Regions from separate parts of the Actinomadura monticuli genome, predicted to be linked through region 3. Evidence: predicted binding sites of a transcription regulator. Region 3 holds the regulator's gene; each other region holds the start of a gene.
What was found. Region 3 encodes HrcA, which represses chaperone genes, less so after heat shock. Its sites were predicted from a motif close to TTGGCACTCTCNNNNNGAGAGTGCCAA; they were not measured.
Positions count from the first base shown of each region.

Region 1: the regulator HrcA is predicted to act here: its motif matches at 2,718-2,744, upstream of groL (chaperonin GroEL).
Region 2: the regulator HrcA is predicted to act here: its motif matches at 1,406-1,432, upstream of groES (co-chaperone GroES).

Region 1 is NZ_JAXCEI010000001.1:290,132-294,591, forward strand. It holds partial or broken gene SM611_RS01375 (DUF4132 domain-containing protein) at 1-890, opposite strand, end outside; gene groL (chaperonin GroEL) at 957-2,588, opposite strand; gene SM611_RS01385 (hypothetical protein) at 3,062-4,039, opposite strand.
Region 2 is NZ_JAXCEI010000017.1:133,190-137,649, reverse strand. It holds gene SM611_RS30710 (class I SAM-dependent methyltransferase) at 106-1,320, opposite strand; gene groES (co-chaperone GroES) at 1,556-1,864, shown strand; gene groL (chaperonin GroEL) at 1,950-3,575, shown strand; gene SM611_RS30695 (sigma-70 family RNA polymerase sigma factor) at 3,793-4,460, shown strand, end outside.
Region 3 is NZ_JAXCEI010000004.1:182,070-186,529, reverse strand. It holds gene hemW (radical SAM family heme chaperone HemW) at 1-966, shown strand, start outside; gene SM611_RS10035 (DUF3097 domain-containing protein) at 963-1,775, opposite strand; gene hrcA (heat-inducible transcriptional repressor HrcA) at 1,982-2,995, shown strand; gene dnaJ (molecular chaperone DnaJ) at 2,998-4,134, shown strand; gene SM611_RS10020 (16S rRNA (uracil(1498)-N(3))-methyltransferase) at 4,223-4,460, shown strand, end outside.

The sequences.
Region 1 (4,460 bases), on a different contig from region 3:
ACCTCCGGCAGGGTTCCCGGGTCCAGCCACGGTGTCTTCCGCGGCTTGACGGGCCTGGTCGCCGGTGCCTTGGGCGTGTCCCCGGAGAGGGCGTGCCGGACGGCCTCGGCGGCGGCGTCGCCGTACGGCCGGGCCGCCTCCACCACCGACCCGGCCCCGTGCGCGTCCGCGATGAGCGAGAGCGCAGCGCGGGCGCGGTCGCGGGGAACGCGCTGTTTGCCCAGCGCGTTCGGCACCAGGAACGGGACGGCCGCGACGCCGTGCCTGGCGAACCGGTCGCGGGCCTTGCCGTTCGCGGATTTCAGCCGGAGCCAGTCGGCCATCAGCAGGGCCGTCTCGGCGTCCAGGAAAGGCATGAGCGCCCAGCCGCAGTGGTGTTCCTTCGCGTTGGGGAAGACCACGTGGCGGGCGTCGAGTCCGAAACGCGCCGGCATCGCGCGCAGGATCGAGAAGTCGGAACCGCGGGTGAGAACGGGCCGCCAGTCGGCGAGCAGCGGCCGGGCGATCTCCTCGGGCGCAAGCCCGAACAGGGAGTTCACCGCCGGACCGTACGTGACGCGCCCCTGCTCGAACTCCCGGGCGACCCCGGCCCAGCCGTCCGCCTCGAAGACATGCCGCAGATCGCGGGTGAGGTAGGGCCTGTCGGGGAGGGACATCAGCCACTGCTCGCGTTCGCCCGGCTCCCACGCGAGGCTCCGCTCCACCGGCGGTTCGAGCCCGGGAACGAGCACGGCCCCGTCCTTCGCGGCCGCCGCGGCCTCCCGGTAGGCGCGGGCTTCCCGCTCCCACGGCGGGTCGACCAGCAGTCGGGGCAGTTCGTCGCTCATCCTGAACCTTCCGGATCCGGGGAAATTCAGGAGTCGGACGCAAACGTTCGAACGCCGGTTCATACGACCAAGAGGGGGCGGCCCCGTGGGACCGCCCCCTCTACATGCCCGTTCGGGCCGAGGACTCGCTCAGAAGTCCATGCCGCCCATGCCGCCGGACGGGTCGCCCGCCGGGGCCGGGTTCTTCTCCGGCTTCTCGGCGATGACGGCCTCGGTGGTCAGGAACAGCGCGGCGATCGACGAGGCGTTCTGCAGCGCGGACCGGGTCACCTTGGCCGGGTCGAGAATGCCCGACTCGAACATGTTGACGTAGTCGCCGGTGGCGGCGTTCAGGCCCTCACCCGGGGTAAGGTTGCGAACCCGCTCCACCACGACGCCGCCCTCGAGACCGGCGTTCACCGCGATCTGCTTCAGCGGCTCCTCCAGAGCGCGCTTGACGATGTTGGCACCGGTGGCCTCGTCGCCCGCGAGCTCCAGCTTGTCGAACGCCTTGGTGCCGGCCTGCAGCAGCGCCACGCCGCCGCCGGGGACGATGCCCTCCTCGACCGCGGCCTTGGCGTTGCGGACGGCGTCCTCGATGCGGTGCTTGCGCTCCTTGAGCTCGACCTCCGTCGCGGCGCCGGCCTTGATGACCGCGACACCGCCCGCGAGCTTGGCCAGGCGCTCCTGGAGCTTCTCGCGGTCGTAGTCGGAGTCGGTGTTGTCGATCTCGGTGCGGATCTGGTTGACCCGTCCCGCGATCTCGTTGGCGTCACCGGCGCCGTCCACGATGGTGGTCTCGTCCTTGGTGATGACGACCTTGCGGGCGCGGCCCAGCATGTCGGTCGTGGTGTTCTCCAGCTTGAGACCCACGTCCTCGCTGATGACCTGGCCGCCGGTCAGCGTGGCGATGTCGCCCAGCATGGCCTTGCGGCGGTCGCCGAAGCCCGGCGCCTTCACGGCCACGGACTTGAAGATCCCGCGGATCTTGTTGACGACCAGGGTGGCCAGGGCCTCGCCCTCGACGTCCTCCGCGATGATCAGCAGCGGCTTGCCGGACTGCATGACGCCCTCGAGGACGGGCAGCAGGTCCTTGTTGGCCGACGCCTTGCCCTGAACGATCAGGATGTACGGGTCCTCGAGGGTCGCCTCCATCCGCTCGGGGTCGGTCACGAAGTAGTGCGAGATGTAGCCCTTGTCGAAGCGCATCCCCTCGGTGAGCTCGAGCTCCAGACCGAAGGTCTGGCTCTCCTCGACCGTGATGACGCCTTCCTTGCCGACCTTGTCCATCGCCTCGGCGATCATCTCGCCGATCTGCGGGTCGCCCGCGGAGATGGACGCCGTCGAGGCGATCTGCTCCTTGGTCTCCACGTCCTTGGCGAGCTTGGACAGCTCCTCGCTGACCCGCTCGACCGCGGCCTCGATGCCGCGCTTCAGCGACATCGGGTTCGCGCCCGCCGCCACGTTGCGCAGACCCTCGCGCACGAGCGCCTGGGCCAGCACGGTGGCGGTGGTGGTGCCGTCACCCGCGACGTCGTCGGTCTTCTTGGCGACCTCCTTGACGAGCTCCGCGCCGATCTTCTCCCACGGGTCCTCGAGCTCGATCTCCTTGGCGATCGACACACCGTCGTTGGTGATCGTGGGGGCGCCCCACTTCTTCTCCAGCACGACGTTGCGACCCTTGGGACCAAGGGTCACCTTTACTGCATCGGCCAGCTGGTTCATGCCGCGCTCGAGACCGCGGCGGGCCTCCTCGTCGAACGCGATCATCTTTGCAGCCATAGGCTCCAGTCCTCCCGGAACAAGGTGGCTTAAAAGGATCGAGCCGACGCCCGCGACGGACGGCCCCCGCCGACGACTGCCATTCCGCCGCCGGACTGAGGCCTCATCGCCCCGACCCAGACTGTGAAGCTGTCACTCTCCACAGTAGAGTGCCAACCGTTTTTTAGCACTCTACCCTGCCGAGTGCAAGCGCCACACATCCTGACCAGGGGAAGGTTCATCTCCCTGTCCAGACCCATTCCCACCTGCGACGGAATCCCGTCAGAACCTCTCACCGGTGTGTCGCCGCACTCCACCCTGCGTGCCCGTCCACCGCCATCCGCGGAACCCGCGCACCGGGGCGAGGCAGGTTTCCGGGGTGGACACACACATCGGCCGCTCCGGACTCGCGTTCGTCGGGAGCGGCCGATGGGCTTGTTCTTGGGACTACCACCCTGGTGAAACCGAACTATTCGCGGATGCTCGGCGGGCTGCTACTGGGCGCCCATCTGGGCGGCGGTGGCACCCTCGACCTCGTCCTGCTCCGAGCCCTCGACCTCGTTGACGACGGTGTTGCCCTTGCCGCCCTTGAGGCTGGTGTTGATGTCGTCGACCTTGACCGACCCGTTCCCGACCTTCGGCGAGGCGTAGGGCGAGCCCGTCACGCTGCTGAAGTTCAGGTTGCCCGGGCCGGACTCGCCGACGAGCGTGTGGCCGTTGTGCCCGATGTTCGAGTGCTTCACCCACTGGGCGAACTTGACCTTGCCGTGGTGCCCGTCCTTGCCGTTCGCGACTCGCTGGTTGCTCTGCTGCGGAGCGGCCTCCTCCTGCTGCGCCGCCTCCTGCTGCGGAGCGGCTTCCTGCTGCGGAGCGGCTTCCTGCTGCGGAGCGGCTTCCTGCTGCGGAGCGGCCTGCTGCTGAGCCTCCTGCTGCTGGGCGGCCTCCTGCTGCGGAGCAGCCTCCTGCTGAGCGGCCTCCTGCTGCTGCGGAGCCTGCTGCTGCGCCTCCAGCGTGTTCTGCTGGACGCCCTCAGCGGACGCCTGCTCGGCCATGCCCTGCTCGGCGGCCTCCGCGGCCTCGCCCTGCTCGGCGGCCTCGGCGGTCTCGCCCTGCTCCGCGGCCTCGGCGGTCGCGGAGCTCTCGGCGGCGTCGGCGCCCTCGCCGGCGTCCTGCTCCGAGCCCTCGACCTCGTTGGCGACGGTGTTGCCCTTGCCGCCCTTGAGGCTGGTGTTGATGTCGTCGACCTTGATCGACTCGTTCCCGACCTTCGGCGAGGCGTGCGGCGAGCCGGTGACACTGCTGAAGTTCAGGTTACCCGGTCCGCTTTCGCTGACATAGGTAGGCCCGTAATGCCCGATGTTCGCCTTGTCGACGGCATAGATGTGAATGTCCGCCATCGCAGAAGGAGCCGCCAGTACGGCGGCTCCCATCGCGATGCCGGTGACCGTCACAGCTCGCGCGATTCGATTCATGCCCTTCCTTCCTGTGTGAACTGCCGGGACCCGACTGGGCACCCACGCCTCACTCTTCCAGGACAGAACTGACTGCAAACCAAAGAGCGGCGATAGGGCTCTACAAGATCAGGGCAGCGAATCGCATATTCACGTAATGGGATCGAGCGCTCTTTGCGGGTGACCAACAACATTTACGGACATTGGCATCCCGGGTGCACGATGCTTGAGCCCTGAGGTTCGGGGGTCGCCGTGGGACGGTCCACAGCCGGCCCGCAGTCACCGCCGAGCGGCTTTACCGACGGACGTCCAGTCGCCGAGGACGCCTGCGCCGAGCCGGAGCGCGGCCATGCCCGGCCGCGTCGGCGAGGATCACCGCCAGCCGGGGAGGGACGTTCTGAGCTGCGCGGACAGTCAGGAGGTCGAACATGTGGAGCCATGC
Region 2 (4,460 bases), on a different contig from region 3:
GCACGATCTGACCCTAGGACTCCAAGGTCCAGGGGGCGGGAGTGCTCACTCACCAGCGGCTACCAGGCACCGAGTCTGCCCGATCAGCAACCCCGGCAGCTCCCATTAGGGCGCCGGGACGGGACGGGTGAGCAGCGCGACCGGGTCCCGTCCGACGCGCGTGACGACCAGGGTCAGCTCGCCGCCGCCGTGCCCGGCCCGGCGCCCGCCGAACCCGAGATCGCGCCGGAGCCGGTCGACGTCGACGGCCGAGCCGCGCTTCTTGACGGTCAGCACCCCGATCCCGCGACGCCGGAGCTCCGCGCGCAGGCGCTTCACCGAGAACGGCAGGACGTCCTCGACCTCGTACGCGGACGCGAACGGGGTCGGGCAATACCGGTCGGACGTGACGTACGCGATCCGCGGGTCCGCGAGCCCGCCGCCCACCATCTCTGCCACCTCGCCCACCAGATGGGCGCGGATGACCGCTCCGTCTGGCTCGTACAGGTACCGGCCCCACGCGCGCACGTCCGGGTCGTCCAAGCCCTGCGGGGTCAGCGTCCAGACCTCCGGATCGGTGTCGGACGAGAGCAGCGTGGCCCGGCGCCCCACGTCCCCCGCGAGCGACCCGAGCCAGAGGGCCGCCTCCTTGACGTCGCCGTGGACCGACACCCACTCGGCCTCCGCGCCGTCCGGAACGGTCTCATGCGGGATGCCGGGCGCCACCTTCACGCACGCGGCGGGCACTTTCCCGGCACTGGCCAGGACGACGTCGAGCGGCGGCTCGTAGGAACGGGGGTCGAAGACCCTGCCGCGCGCCGTACGGCGTCCGGGGTCGGCGAACACCGCGTCGAACCCGTCCGGCGGGGTCTTGGTGGCGTCCGCGACGCGTACGGAGGCGTCCAGTCCGAAAGCGGTCACGTTCGCCTGCGCCACGTCAGCCGTCAACGGGTCGAGTTCCACCCCTTCGCCGGCGAGGCCCGCGCGCCCCCGCGCGAGAAGGTCGGCGCCTATCCCGCATCCGAGTTCCAGCACCCGCGCACCGTCCAGATGGGCGGCGAACCGTCGAGCGCGGTGCGCCGCCACGCTCGCGCGGGTGGACTGCTCAAGGCCCGCCTGGGTGAAGTACATGCGCTCGGCGTCCGCGCCGAACTTGGCGCGCGCCCGTTCCCGCAGACGCACCTGCGTGAGCGCCGCCGCCACCAATACGGGGTCGTGCCGTTCGCGCAGCCGCGTCGCCGCGGCGAGCAGGCCGTCCCCGCTCACGTCCGCGGCGGCGGCCTCGCCGAGGACCGCCTGGCCGGAGGGGGTCCGCAGGGCGCGGAACGACGCGATGTCCATAGGGTGAAATTAGCCGCCGGTGAACAGTGCCGGGCGCCTCCGTGTCCGTGTTGACGGGCTCCCGGGCACGGCATAGTCTCCATGACTGGCACTCTCCTAGCGAGAGTGCCAACAACAGCGACAAGGTCGGTCTGGCACCCGCGACGGCAGGCCGGTCCAGGGTCGCCTCTTCTGTCACATGTGCTGGCCGGTCATCCGTGGCCGGCCGAGGACCAATCGAAGGGGAGGTCAGATCGTGACGACCGCCACCAAGGTTGTTCTCAAGCCGCTTGAGGACCGCATCGTCGTCCAGCCGCTTGAGGCCGAGACCACCACCGCGTCGGGCCTGGTGATTCCGGACACCGCCAAGGAGAAGCCCCAGGAGGGCACCGTCCTTGCCGTTGGCCCGGGTCGCGTCGACGACAAGGGCGAGCGCGTCCCCGTCGACGTCAAGGTCGGCGAGGTCGTGCTCTACAGCAAGTACGGCGGTACCGAGGTCAAGTACAACAACGAGGACTACCTCGTGCTCTCGGCCCGCGACGTGCTCGCGGTCATCGAGAAGTAATCACCGAGACGTGATGCACCCGCCCCGGTCGGCGCCGCCTTCGGCGGGGCTGCCGGGGCGGATCGCGTAAAAGAGGAGTATCCGCATGGCGAAGATCCTGGAGTTCGAGGAGGACGCTCGCCGGGCTCTTGAGCGCGGCGTCAACGCTCTCGCGGACGCCGTCAAGGTGACGATCGGCCCGCGCGGCCGCAACGTCGTCATCGACAAGAAGTTCGGCGCGCCGACGATCACCAACGACGGCGTCACCATCGCCCGCGAGGTGGAGCTGGAGGACCCCTACGAGAACCTCGGGGCCCAGCTCGCCAAGGAAGTGGCGACCAAGACCAACGACATCGCGGGCGACGGCACCACCACGGCGACCGTGCTCGCCCAGGCGCTGGTCCGCGAGGGCACCCGCAACGTGGCGGCCGGCGCGTCCCCGCTCGCGCTGAAGCGCGGCATCGACGCGGCCGCGCAGTACGTGTCCGACCAGCTGCTGAAGACGGCCCGCGAGATCGTGGAGAAGGGCGAGATCGCGCACGTCGCCACCATCTCCGCACAGGACGCGCAGATCGGCGAGCTGATCGCCGAGGCGTTCGAGAAGGTCGGCAAGGACGGCGTCATCACCGTCGAGGAGGCCCACACCATGGGCCTGGAGCTGGAGTTCACCGAGGGCCTCCAGTTCGACAAGGGCTACCTCTCGCCGCACATGGTCACCGACCTCGAGCGCATGGAGGCCGTCCTGGAGGACGCCTACGTCCTCATCGTGGACGGCAAGATCTCCAACGTGCAGGAGTTCCTGCCGCTGGCCGAGAAGGTCGCGCAGACCAAGAAGCCGCTGCTCGTGGTGGCCGAGGACGTCGAGGGCGAGGCCCTGGCGCTGCTCGTCGCCAACAAGATCCGCGGGACGTTCACGTCCGTCGCGGTGAAGGCGCCGGGCTTCGGCGACCGCCGCAAGGCGATGCTGGGCGACATGGCCACCCTGACCGGCGGCCAGGTCGTCAGCGAGGCCATCGGCCTCAAGCTCGACTCCATCGGGCTGGAGGACCTCGGCCGCGCCCGCCGGATCACCGTCACCAAGGACGCCACCACCATCGTCGACGGCGAGGGCTCCGCGGACGAGATCAACGCGCGCGTCAACCAGATCAAGGTCGAGATCGAGAACTCCGACTCCGACTGGGACCGCGAGAAGCTGCAGGAGCGGCTGGCCAAGCTGGCCGGCGGCGTCTGCGTGCTGCGCGTCGGCGCCGCCACCGAGGTGGAGCTGAAGGAGAAGAAGCACCGCCTGGAGGACGCCATCTCGGCGACCCGCGCGGCGATCGAGGAGGGCATCGTCTCCGGCGGCGGCAGCGCGCTGGTGCACGTGGCCAAGGAGGGCTTCGACGCCCTCGGCCTGTCCGGCGACGAGGCCACCGGCGCGGACGCCGTCCGCCGCGCGCTCAACGAGCCGCTGCGCTGGATCTCCGAGAACGCCGGCCAGGAGGGCTACGTCGTCGTCTCCAAGGTGCAGGCGCTGAAGGCCGGTCAGGGCTACAACGCCGCGACCGGCGAGTACGGCGACCTGATCGCCCAGGGCGTCATCGACCCGGTGAAGGTGACCCGCTCCGCGGTCACCAACGCCGCCTCGATCGCGGGCATGCTGCTCACCACCGAGGTGCTCGTCGTCGACAAGCCGGAGGAGGCCGAGGAGGCCGCCGGCGGTCACGGCCACGGCCACGGGCACGGCCACTGAGCCGTCCGGACGCCGCATCGGCAGACCCCCGTCCCTCCGGGCGGGGGTCTTGTCATTTGTCGGTTAATGAGTTATTTGCCGCTTGATGGGGCAGTGAAGATTTCGTGACACGTGGCAGTGAATTGAGCGCACGGTGTAGTTTCACCAGGTTCGCTCCAGCACTGTGACCATTCCGTTGTCATGGACGGGGCAGACACGCCCGGCGGTGCTGGGCATCATGCTTGACGTGACCGAGGGATGCTACGCCGGGACCATGACCGCGCGCGCTGCCGAACCCTCGGGAGGGTCGGCGCCTCCATCGCCCCGCGACACCGGCCGCGGGGCGCGCGCACCGCGTGCGGGGGACGCGGGCGACGGCGACCTCAAGGAGCTGACGAACCTCGCCGTCCAGGGCGACCCGGGCGCGATCGAGATCCTCATCGCCGAGGTGCGCCCGATGATCGTCCGGTACTGCCGGGCCCGGCTCGGACGGGTCTCCGGGCAGTACCACATCGCCGACGACGTGGCGCAGGAGGTCTGCATCGCCGTGCTGTCGGCGCTGCCCCGCTACCGGGACATGGGCCGCCCCTTCGCCTCCTTCGTCTTCGGCATCGCCGCGCACAAGATCGCGGACGCGCTGCGCAGCGCGGTCCGCGCGGCCGTGCCCACCGAGGACCTGCCGGACGGCCCCGACGACCGTCCCGGCCCCGAGGAGACGGTGGTCCGCTACATCGAGGCCCAGCGCGCCCGCGACCTGCTGACCCGGCTGCCCGAGCACCAGCGCGAACTGGTGCTGCTGCGGGTCGTCGCGGGGCTGTCGGCCGAGGAGACCGGCAACGTGCTCGGCATGTCCGCGGGCGCGGTGCGGGTCGCGCAGCACCGGGCGCTGGCCCGGCTCCGGGCGAT
Region 3 (4,460 bases):
GACGCCGATCTCCCCGTCGAAACGGTCTTCGTGGGCGGCGGCACGCCGACGCTGCTTCCGCCGGACGACCTGGGCCGCGTCCTCGCCGCGATCGACGCCGAGTTCGGGCTCGCCGAGAACGCGGAGGTCACCACCGAGGCGAACCCCGAGTCGGTGGACGAGGCCTACTTGGCCAAGCTCCGCGAAGCCGGATTCACCCGCATCTCGTACGGCATGCAGAGCGCGCGCGAGCACGTCCTGGCCGTCCTGGAGCGCACGCACACGCCCGGACGCGTCCCGCAGGTTGTGGAGTGGACGCGCGAGGCCGGCTTCGAGCACATCAACCTCGACCTCATCTACGGCACGCCGGGGGAGACCGACGACGACTGGAGGGCCTCCCTGGAGGCGGCCCTGTCGTCTGAGCCCGACCACGTGTCGGCCTACGCGCTCATCGTCGAGGAGGGGACCCGTTTGGCGGCGCAGGTGAGGCGCGGCGAGCTCACGCCCCCGGACGACGACGCCATGGCCGACCGCTACCTCATCGCCGACGAGATGCTCAGCGCCCGCGGCCTGCACTGGTACGAGATCTCCAACTGGGCCGCCGACCCGTCCGCCGCCTGCCGGCACAACATGCTCTATTGGACGGGCGCCGACTGGTGGGGCGTCGGGCCGGGCGCGCACAGCCACGTGGGCGGGACCCGCTGGTGGAACGTCAAGCACCCCGCCGCCTACGCCTCCCGCCTGGCCGAGGGGGTCACGCCCGCCCACGCCAGGGAGGTCCTGTCCGACGAGGACCGCCGGATCGAGCGCATCATGCTCGAACTGCGCCTGGCCCAGGGCTGCCCCACGGAACTCCTGGACGACAGGGCCGTCCGCAGGGCCGTCGACGAGGGCCTCCTGCAAGGCGCCCCCTACGAGCGGGGCCGGGCCGTCCCGACTCTCCGCGGCCGCCTCCTGGCGGACGCCCTGGTCCGCGACCTGACCTAGGACGTGACGAAGTCGATCAGTTCTTCCACCCGGCCCAGGAGGGCGGGCTCCAGGTCGGTGTAGGTGTTCACGGAGTTCAGGATCCGCTTCCAGGCGGCGCCGGTGCCGTCGTTCCAGCCGAGCTCGGCGACCACGCCCTCCTTCCAGGGGACGCCGCGCGGGACGCGGGGCCACGCCTCGATGCCGACGGCCGCGGGCTTGACCGCCTCCCAGATGTCGATGAACGGGTGCCCGGTGACGAGGACGTGCGGCGACGACACCCGCGCCGCGATCCGGGACTCCTTGGACCCTTCCACCAGGTGGTCGACGAGGACGCCGAGGCGGCGCTCCTCGTCCGGGCCGAACTCCTCGACGATGGCGGGCAGGTCGTCCACGCCTTCGAGGTACTCCACGACGACGCCCTCGACGCGCAGGTCGTGGCCCCAGATCTTCTCGACCAGCTCGGCGTCGTGGACGCCCTCCACGTAGATGCGGCTCTCCTTGGCCACCTGGGCGCGCAGCCCCCGGACGGCGAGGGAGCCGGACGCCGACCGCGCCGGCCCCGCCGGCGCGGCGCCCGGCCTGACCAGCGTCACCGGCTCGCCGTCGATGAGGAAGCCCGACTTGGTGAGCGGGAACACGCGCCGCTTGCCGAACCGGTCCTCCAGGGTGACGCCGAACTTGTCGCAGCCGACCACCGCGCCGCAGAACCCGCTGTCCGGATCCTCCGCGACCAGGCCGGGTTCCGCCGGAACCTCGGGAATCTGGCCTTTGCGGGGCCTGCGCCAGTCGCCGGCGAGCACGTCGTTTCCGTAGTCCTTACTGCGCACGGGTCCGCACATTAACCCGCCGGGACGCCCGCGCGGCGTCGCCCCTCGTCCCTCGGCGTGGCGCCCGCGTCCGATACGGATAGGATCGCGCAGCCCGGCGGGGAGTGCGCGGGCCCTCCGACCGGGGCTCCGGGGGCCGTACACTTGGCACTCAGGAGCAATGAGTGCCAGCGGCAGGGGCCCGGCCGGACGAGGGAGGTGACGCCGTGCTGGACGACCGCAAGCTCGCGGTCCTGCGCGCCATCGTCGAGGACTTCGTCTCCACCAACGAGCCGGTGGGGTCGAAGGCCCTGGCGGACCGGCACAACCTCGGGGTGTCGCCCGCCACCATCCGCAACGACATGGCGGTGCTGGAGGAGCAGGGCTACATCGCCCAGCCGCACACCAGCGCGGGCCGCGTCCCCACCGACAAGGGCTACCGGCTGTTCGTCGACCGGCTGTCCACGATCAAGCCGCTGTCGGTCGCCGAGCGGCGCGCGATCGAGACGTTCCTGTCCGGGGCCTACGACCTCGACGACGTCGTCGGGCGCACCGTGCGGCTGCTCGCGCAGCTCACCCGGCAGGTCGCCGTGGTCCAGTACCCGTCGCTGACCCGCTCGTCGGTGCGGCACGTCGAGCTGGTCCCGGTCGCCGAGGGGCGGCTGCTGCTCGTCCTGATCACCAACACCGGGCGGGTGGAGCAGCGGGTCATCGATACGCCCGGCACGGTCTCCGAGGAATCGATCGGCCACCTGCGGGCGTTGCTCAACACATGCCTGGACGGACTCGGCCTCGGCGACGTGCCGGCCGCGCTCGCCGACCTCCCCGAGAAGGTGGGGGCGGACGACCGGCCGGTCGCGGCGGCGGTGCTGTCGGTCCTGCTGGAGACGCTCGTCGAGAACCACGAGGAGAAGATCGTCTTCGCCGGCGCGGCCAACCTCGCCGCCGTGGACTTCTCGCAGAGCCTGCGGGAGGTGCTGGTGGCCCTTGAGGAGCAGGTCGTCCTCATGCGGCTGCTCGGCGAGACGGGAGACTCCTCTACAGTTACGGTGCGGATCGGCACCGAGAACCCCGACCTGGGGCTCCGATCGACCTCGGTCGTCGCCGCGGACTACGGGGTGGGCGACCTCACCTTGGCCCGGCTAGGAGTGCTCGGGCCTACACGCATGGATTACCCCAGCACGATGGGAGCGGTACGGGCAGTGGCACGCTACGTGGGACAGATCCTGGCGGGGTCGTGAAAGTGGCGAACGACTACTACGCGACCCTGGGCGTCCGGCGCGACGCCAGCGCCGACGAGGTGAAGAAGGCCTACCGCCGGCTCGCACGGGAACTCCACCCGGACGTCAACCCGGATCCGGAGACCCAGGAGAAGTTCAAGGAGATCACCCAGGCGTACGAGGTGCTCTCCGACCCCAAGAAGCGGGAGATGTACGACCTCGGCGCGGACCCGTTCGCGTCCGGGGCCGGCGCGGGCGCCGGCGGGTTCGGCGGCGCCGGGTTCCCGTTCAGCGACATCATGGACGCCTTCTTCGGGACGGCGACCTCGCGCGGCCCGCGGTCGCGGGCGCGGCGCGGGCGCAACGCGACGCTGCGGGTCGAGCTCGACCTCGGCGAGACCGCGTTCGGCACGACCCGCGAGCTGTCCATCGACACCGCGGTCGCCTGCGGCGCCTGCGAGGGGTCGGGCTGCGCGCCCGGCACCCATCCGGAGACGTGCGAGACGTGCCACGGGCGCGGCGAGGTGCAGCAGGTGCAGCGCTCGTTCCTCGGCCAGGTCATGACGGCCCGGCCGTGCCCGGCGTGCGGCGGGTTCGGGTCGGTGATCCGCAACCCGTGCACCGAGTGCTCCGGCGACGGCCGGGTCCGCACCCGGCGCACCGTCAAGGTCAAGATCCCGGCCGGGGTGGAGAACGGCATCCACATCCAGCTCGCCGGCGAGGGCGAGGTCGGCCCGGGCGGCGGCCCGCCCGGCGACCTGTTCCTGGAGATCGTCGAGAAGCCGCACCCGATCTTCGAGCGGGAGGGCGACGACCTGCACTGCACGGTCGAGATCCCGATGACCGCGGCGGCGCTCGGCACCAGCGTGACCATCGAGACGCTGGACGCGGCCGAGAGCGTCGACATCAAGCCCGGTACGCAGTCCGGGCAGGTCATCACGCTCTACAACCGGGGCGTCCGGCACCTCAACGAGAGCGGCCGCGGCGACCTGATGATCCACGTGAACGTGGAGACGCCGGGCCGGCTGGACGAGGAGCAGGAGGAGTTGCTCCGCCGCCTCGCGGTCCTGCGCGGCGAGGAGCGCCCGCCCGGCAAGTTCGCGCCCGGGCAGCGCAACGGCATGTTCTCCCGCATCAAGGACGTCTTCAACCAGCACTGAAGCGCCGTGGCGGCGGCCTACCGGGAAGGCCGCCGCGGCGACCCCCAGCATCGCGGCGACTCCCACCATTGAGAGGCGGAGGCCCCACATGAGCCCGCCGGTGTTCCTCGCCGGGACGGACGCGCTGGAGCGGGACACGGTCGTCCTCGACGGGCCCGAAGGGCGGCACGCGGCGGCCGTGCGGCGGCTGCGGCCCGGCGAGCGCGTCGACCTGACCGACGGCGCGGGCCTGCTGGCCGAGTGCGTCGTCACCGCCGCCGACCGCGCGTCCCTGACGCTGGACGTGCTGGCCCGGCACCGGGAGCCGCCGCCGGCGCCGCGCCTCG